DNA from 2 places in the Herbiconiux sp. 11R-BC genome. Region 2 is predicted to be linked to the other one. Evidence: riboswitches for the same ligand, from Rfam matches in the RefSeq annotation. Region 2 holds a riboswitch; the other holds the start of a gene.
What was found. A riboswitch is a leader RNA that binds a small molecule or an ion and turns the genes downstream of it on or off. The one in region 2 is predicted to bind glycine.
Positions count from the first base shown of each region.

Region 1 (3,554 bases), on a different contig from region 2:
CTATTCCGAGCTGCTGGCCACGGTGAAGGACATGGGATTGCTGCGAAAGCGCCGCACCTTCTACATCGTGATGTTCTCGGTGCTCGTTCTCGCCCTGCTGGGCGCCGGAGTCGGCTTCGTGCTGCTGGGTGACACCTGGTACCAGCTGCTGATCGCGGGCGCACTCGGCATCATCTTCACCCAGTTCGCCTTCTTGGCTCACGAGGCCTCGCACCGTCAGGTGTTCGAGTCGGGCAAGGCCAACGACCGCGCCGGCCGCACCCTCGCCACCGCCTTCGTGGGCATGAGCTACACCTGGTGGATGACGAAGCACACCCGCCACCACGGCAACCCGAACACCGTGGGCAAAGACCCCGACATCGACCCCGACACCGTGGTGTTCCTCGAAGAGGATGCTGCCAAGACGCGCGGAATCGCCGCCTGGCTGGTGCGCCGCCAGGGCTGGGCGCTCTACCCGCTGCTGCTGCTCGAGGGCATCAACCTGCACTACCTGTCGTTCAAGACGCTGTTCGCCCGCGGACCGGTGCAGGGCCGCAAGCTCGAGCTCTGGTTCATCGGTGTGCGCCTCGTCGCCTACATCGCGGTCGTCTTCTACTTCCTTCCCATCGGCATGGCGTTCGCCTTCCTCGGCGTGCAGCTGGCCGTGTTCGGCCTCTACATGGGAGCATCCTTCGCCCCCAACCACGTGGGCATGACGATCTTCCCGGCCGGCTCGCGCGTCGACTTCCTCTCGAAGCAGGTGCTCTCCTCCCGCAACATCAAGGGCGGCTGGGGCATGACCATCTTCATGGGCGGCCTCGACCTGCAGACCGAGCACCACCTCTTCCCGTCGATGCCCCGGCCGCACCTGGTGAAGGTGCGCCCGATCGTCGAGGAGTACTGCGCCACGCACAAGATCCCGTACACGCAGACCTCGCTGCTCGAGGCGCACAAGCAGGTCATCACCTACATGAACAAGGTGGGTCTCGCCGCTCCCGACCCCTTCGACTGCCCCCTGGTCAACCAGTACCGCGTGCGACGCGCCTGATCGAGGGCGATCGCTCCTGACGATCGGCGCTATGCTCGTTCGCGAGGCGCCTCGAGCACTTCACCACAACTGAATACCGCCGGCCATCAGGCCGACGCGGGAGAGCCGTCCGGGCAGTCCAGCCCGGTGGCACCGAAGGAGCAATCCTCTCCGATAATCTCTCAGGTCCCCGTACCGCGTCGAACTGGCCACTCTGGAAAGCAGTCCGCGGCATTGACAGCGGCTCGCCCACGGTGAAAGCGTCGAACGACCGGGATGCCGGGCGCGACGTGAATCTCTCAGGCACGATGACAGAGGGGGAGTTCTCACGAGCGCACAGCGCTCCCGACCCGCGCAGGGGCGACTCTGCGACGACACCGGAGAACTCATGACGACGCCAGTGGATTCACCGCACCTCCTGCAGCACGGCACGCCGGGCGAGCCCGCCCAGGCCGACGCCTCCGCGCCCCGCTACTCGCCTCTGCACGCCGTGCACGTGGCCGCCGGTGCCACCTTCACCGACTTCGCCGGCTGGCAGATGCCGGTGCGCTACTCGAGCGACCTCGCCGAGCACCACGCGGTGCGCTCGTCGGCGGGCCTGTTCGACCTCTCGCACATGGCGGAGTTCCGCGTGAGCGGCCCGCAGGCGGGCGCCTTCCTCGACTTCGCGCTCGCCGGGCGTCTCTCGGCGATCGAGCTCGGGCAGGCCAAGTACAGCCTGCTGCTGGCGCCCACGGGCGGTATCATCGACGATCTCGTGGTGTACCGCGTCGGCGACGCGGAGTTCTTCGTGGTGGCCAACGCCTCCAACCGGGCGCCCGTCGCCGCCGCCCTCGCGGAGCGAGCGGACGGCTTCGACGCCGTGCTGGCCGACGAGAGCGACGGGGTGGCGCTGATCGCGGTGCAGGGCCCGGCCTCGCTCGGCATCCTCGAGGCCGCCGCCGGGGTCGACGTCCCCGGGCTCGCCGAGCTCGGCTACTACCGCTGCCTCCCGGGCACCTTCGAGGGCGAACGGATTCTCGTGGCCCGCACCGGCTACACCGGCGAGGACGGCTTCGAGCTCTACCTGCATCCGGATGCCGCCGAAGCGCTCTGGAACGCGATCGTCGCCGCCGGATCCGCCGCCGGCCTCGTTCCCGCCGGACTCGCGAGCCGCGACACCTTGCGCCTCGAGGCCGGCATGCCGCTGTACGGCCACGAGCTCTCGCTCGAGACCTTCCCCTCGCAGGCGGGGCTCGGCCGGGTGCCCGTGCTCTCGAAGCCCGACTTCGTGGGCAAGGCGGCCCTGGAGGCCGGAGCCCCCGAGGGCGCTCCTGTTCTCGTGGGGCTCGTCGCCGAGGGCAAGCGCGCCGCGCGCGCCGACTACGCCGTGTACGCGCCCGCGGATGGCGGCGGAGCCCCCGACACCGACACCCCGATCGGCCTCGTCACGAGCGGCGCCCTGTCGCCGACCCTCGGGCATCCGGTCGCCCTGGCCTACGTCGACCCACGGTACGCAGAACCCGGCACCGTCGTGAGCGTCGACATCCGGGGCAAACGCCTCGATTTCCGCACCACCCCCCTCCCGTTCTACCGCCGGAAGAAGGACTGACATGCCCGAACAGAACGAACTCCGCTACACCGCCGAGCACGAGTGGGTGCTGGTGGACGGCACCACGGCCACGATCGGCATCACCGCCTACGCCGCCGCCCAGCTCGGCGACATCGTCTACCTCGACCTGCCGGACGCCGGCACCGAGGTCTCGGGCGGCACCGTCGTGGGCGAGATCGAGAGCACCAAGTCGGTCGGCGAGCTCTTCGCCCCCGTCGACGGCACGGTGCTCGAGAAGAACTCCGCCGTTGGGGACTCGCCCGAGCTCGTGAACAGCGACCCGCTGGGCGAGGGCTGGCTGCTCAAGGTGGAGTTCAGCGCGCTGCCGCCGCTGCTCAGCTTCGACGAGTACTCCGCGCTGATCGGCGAGTGACCGGATGACAGACCCTACTGCCCTCTCCCCGTCCGCCTTCTCCTCGCGCCACATCGGCACGGATGCCCGGGCGCAGGCCCGCATGCTGGAGGCCGTGGGCTACGCGAGCGTCGCCGAGCTGATGGCCGCGGCGGTGCCGCGCAGCATCCAGCTCGACCGCTCGCTCGGCGAGTCGTTGATCCCGGATGCCGCCACCGAGCGTGAGGCGGTCGCGGAGCTGCGGGAGCTCGCCTCCCGCAACACCGTGGCGAAGTCGTATCTCGGCCTCGGCTACTACGACACCGTCACCCCCGCCGTCATCAAGCGCAACGTGCTCGAGAACCCCAGCTGGTACACCGCGTACACGCCCTACCAGCCCGAGATCTCGCAGGGGCGGCTCGAGGCGCTGATCAACTTCCAGACGATGGTCTCCGACCTCACCGGGCTCGCCACGGCGAACGCCTCGATGCTCGACGAGTCCACCGCGGCCGTCGAGGGGATGCTCCTGGCGCGCCGGGCGAGCAAGTCCACCTCGGCGCGGTTCATCGTCGACGCCGACGCCTTCCCGCAGACCAAGTCGCTGCTGCGCTCCCGCGCCGAGGCCG
Region 1 is NZ_JBCEBO010000005.1:87,464-91,017, forward strand. Features, by position in the region: gene VD659_RS13195 (fatty acid desaturase family protein) at 1-1,027, shown strand, start outside; glycine riboswitch at 1,115-1,214, shown strand; glycine riboswitch at 1,216-1,328, shown strand; gene gcvT (glycine cleavage system aminomethyltransferase GcvT) at 1,395-2,597, shown strand; gene gcvH (glycine cleavage system protein GcvH) at 2,599-2,970, shown strand; gene gcvP (aminomethyl-transferring glycine dehydrogenase) at 2,975-3,554, shown strand, end outside.
Region 1: another riboswitch for glycine. It lies ahead of gcvT (glycine cleavage system aminomethyltransferase GcvT); the one in region 2 lies ahead of VD659_RS01770 (L-serine ammonia-lyase).

Region 2 (3,554 bases):
GTCAGCACCCGGCCGTCAGCACCCGGCCGTCAGCACTCCACCACGTTCACGGCGAGGCCGCCGAGCGAGGTCTCCTTGTACTTCGAGCTCATGTCGCGCCCGGTCTCCCGCATGGTCGCGATCACCTGGTCGAGACTCACGTGATGGCTGCCGTCGCCCCAGAGCGCCATCTTGGCCGCGTTGATGGCCTTCGACGCGGCGATCGCATTGCGCTCGATGCAGGGGATCTGTACCAGCCCGCCGATCGGGTCGCAGGTGAGCCCGAGGTTGTGCTCCATCGCGATCTCGGCCGCGTTCTCCACCTGCTCGGGCGTGCCGCCCATCACCTCGGCGAGCCCGGCGGCCGCCATCGACGAGGCCGAGCCGACTTCGCCCTGACAGCCCACTTCTGCCCCGGAGATCGAGGCCTGCTCCTTGTAGAGCACGCCGACGGCCGCGGCGGCGAGCAGGAACCGGACGCACACCTCGTCGTCGGAGAGCCCCACGGCGAGGTAGCGCCGGGCGTAGTGCAGCACCGCCGGCACGATACCGGCCGCGCCGTTCGTGGGGGCGGTGACCACGCGGCCCCCGGTGGCGTTCTCCTCGTTCACGGCGAGTGCGACGAGGTTGACCCACTCCTGCCAGAACTCGGGCGCGCGCTCGGGGTCTTCCCGGCGCAGTCGCTCGCGCCACTCGGGCGCACGGCGCCGCACGCCGAGGCCTCCGGGCAGCACGCCGGTGCGCGCCAGGCTCGTCTGCACACAGGCATCCATGACGTCACGGATGGCGAGCAGCCGCGCCCGCACCTCGTCGACGGCGTCACCGACGGCGCCGGGCCGCCGCTCGGAGTCGCGATCGCCGCCGAGCGCCACCTCGTTCGCGAGCATCACTCCGCCGAAGCCGAGACCGGTGGACCGGGCGTGGCCCACCAGCTCGGACGCGGTGCGGAACGGGTACGGGACGACCGCACCGGATGCCTCCGGCGCATCATCCCCACCGTCGCGCTCTACGAATCCTCCACCGACGGAGTAGTACGTCTCCGTGGCGAGCGCCTCCCCCTGGGCGTCGAAGGCCGTCAGCCGCACCGCGTTGGTGTGCCGCGGCAGCACGGTGAGCGGATGCATGACGAGCGATTCAGGCCCGAACGGCACCGGATGCGTTCCCCCGAGCAGCACGGGCTCGCCGCGCTCGTGGGCAGCGCGCCGCGCATCCACCTCCTCGGGCGTCACCGTCTCGGGCCGGTAGCCCTCCAGCCCGAGCAGCACCGCCATCGGTGTGCCGTGCCCGACTCCGGTGGCCGCCAGTGATCCGTAGAGGTCGACCCGCAACGACGCCACGTCGTCGACGAGCGACCGGATGCCCGCGACGAACGACGCGGCCGCCCGCATCGGCCCCACGGTGTGCGAGCTCGACGGGCCGATGCCCACCGAGAAGAGGTCGAAGACGCTGAGTGTCATGGGGACTCCTGCCGAGGCGGCCGGGGTCGCCGATGCGACGCCGGTTCTGCCTCTCCACTCTGTCCCTGACCTGAGAGATTCCGCGGCGGTGGCCGCTTGCCCCTTCGGTGGAGCCGGGTGCTGCGGATGCGCCACTCGGCTCGCTCTTCAGAGTCGCCCGGCTCCGCCTGCCGGTGGCAGTCAGGGCCGGCCACGGCGGTGCGGGGGCCTGAGAGTTTCCCGGAGAGGAATTGCTCCTACGGCGCCTGCCCGACGGTTCTCGGGAGGACTCTCCCGCCGTGACACGAAGGCGTGTTCGATGGGCCCGAACCTACCTCATCGACAGGTGCGGCGCCAGAGGGGCGCCCGCCGGCAGTTCAGCGGCGAACGGGGAGCGAGCTCAGGACATCGAGGTGGTCTTGCCCACCGACTCCACCTTGGCGGCCGCCGCCGCAGCCGCGGTGGCCGCGGCACCCGCGCTCGAGCGGCCCGGTGCGAACACCCAGAGGCGGTAGAGCGCGAAGCGGAAGACGGCGCCGAGCACGAGGCCGATGACGTTGGCCACGTTGTCGGCGAAGAGCGAGGTGAAGTGCAGGCCGTAGTGGGACACCCACAGCACGCCGAGGCCGATGCCCATGCCCAGCAGGCTCACGAAGAAGAACTCGAAGCTCTCGCGGGCCATGTCGGCCCGACGGCGCTCCTTGAAGGCCCAGTAGCGGTTGCCCAGCCAGTTGACGAGGATCGCCAGCACCGTCGACACGATCTTGGCCATGACCGAACCGCCGTGCACGACCGCGGGGTCGAAGACCGTGGCGCGCAAGAGGTTGAAGACGCCGAAGTCGACGATGAATCCGAGGCCACCCACAAGACCGAAGCGAATGAATTCCGTTGCCAGAATGCGGACACGGGTCCGTGTAAGAGAGGCACTGCTCATGGATGATCAACCGATTCTGACGTACGAATACAAGAAGAGGACTTGTCGTATCTTCCAGGGGAATGCTGAGCGTAGCTGGGGAAACCGAACAGAAGACGCCAATGACCCTTTCAGCGCCACATCGCGAACCCGAACGATTTCACGATACCCTGACTGATTCCGAAGCGGCGATTCGAGAAGGTCACGAGACGGTCACGGTCTTTCCCGCATCCGAATGCGTCGTGAAGTGACCGGGAATATGCGTCCGGCCCGCGCGTTGAGCTATAAAGAGATGTAAGCAACGTGCTCCGGGGTCAGTGAGATTCTGAACCGGCGGTGACAGTCCGCGAGCTGACGGCGACCTGGTGACAGGGCGCCGGAGGTTGATTCGGTGGAATTCCGAGACCGACGGTTATGGCAGGTCGGAAGACCAGCCTCAGTCCGGATGGGAGGATGCACGCGCGGGTTCCGTCGTTCCTGGCGACCCGCGGGCGCTGCTTCAGCGCAACCCCGGAGTCCGTCGATGACGAGACCGAGGACGAGATGAGCGCAGTTCTGAGTGAGGCCGAGGCCATGGCCCGCGCGCTCGAACTCGCGTCGCGCGGCCCGCGCCACGGCGTGAACCCGCAGGTCGGCTGTGTTCTGCTCTCCCCCGCCGGCGAGGTGCTCGCCGAGGGCTGGCACCGCGGCGCCGGCACGCCGCACGCCGAGGTGGACGCGCTGAGCGCGCTGACCGACCCGGCGCTCGCCGCAGGAGCCACCGCCGTCGTCACCCTGGAGCCGTGCAACCACCAGGGCCGCACCGGCCCGTGCAGCATCGCCCTGATCGAGGCCGGGGTCGCCCGCGTCGTGTTCGCGATCGCCGATCCGGGTGTGCGCTCCGCGGGCGGCGCCGAACGGATGCGCGCGGCCGGCGTCGACGTGCAGCAGGGCCTGCTCGCCGAAGCGGCGGAGGAGTTCATCCGCCCGTGGCTGACCAGCGTGCGCCTGCACCGGCCCTTCGTGACGGTGAAGTGGGCGTCGAGCCTCGACGGTCGTGCCGCCGCGGCCGACGGCACGAGCCAGTGGATCACGGGCCCGGAAGCCCGCGCCGACGTGCACCGGCGTCGCGCCGAGGCCGACGCGATCGTGGTGGGCACCGGCACCGTCCTCGCCGACGACCCGGCGCTGACGGCGCGCGACCCCGACGCCGACGGCGCACTGTTCCCCCATCAGCCCGCGCCCGT
Region 2 is NZ_JBCEBO010000001.1:395,731-399,284, forward strand. Features, by position in the region: gene VD659_RS01770 (L-serine ammonia-lyase) at 30-1,436, opposite strand; glycine riboswitch at 1,486-1,597, opposite strand; glycine riboswitch at 1,623-1,722, opposite strand; gene VD659_RS01775 (GtrA family protein) at 1,816-2,280, opposite strand; FMN riboswitch at 2,629-2,790, shown strand; gene ribD (bifunctional diaminohydroxyphosphoribosylaminopyrimidine deaminase/5-amino-6-(5-phosphoribosylamino)uracil reductase RibD) at 2,872-3,554, shown strand, end outside.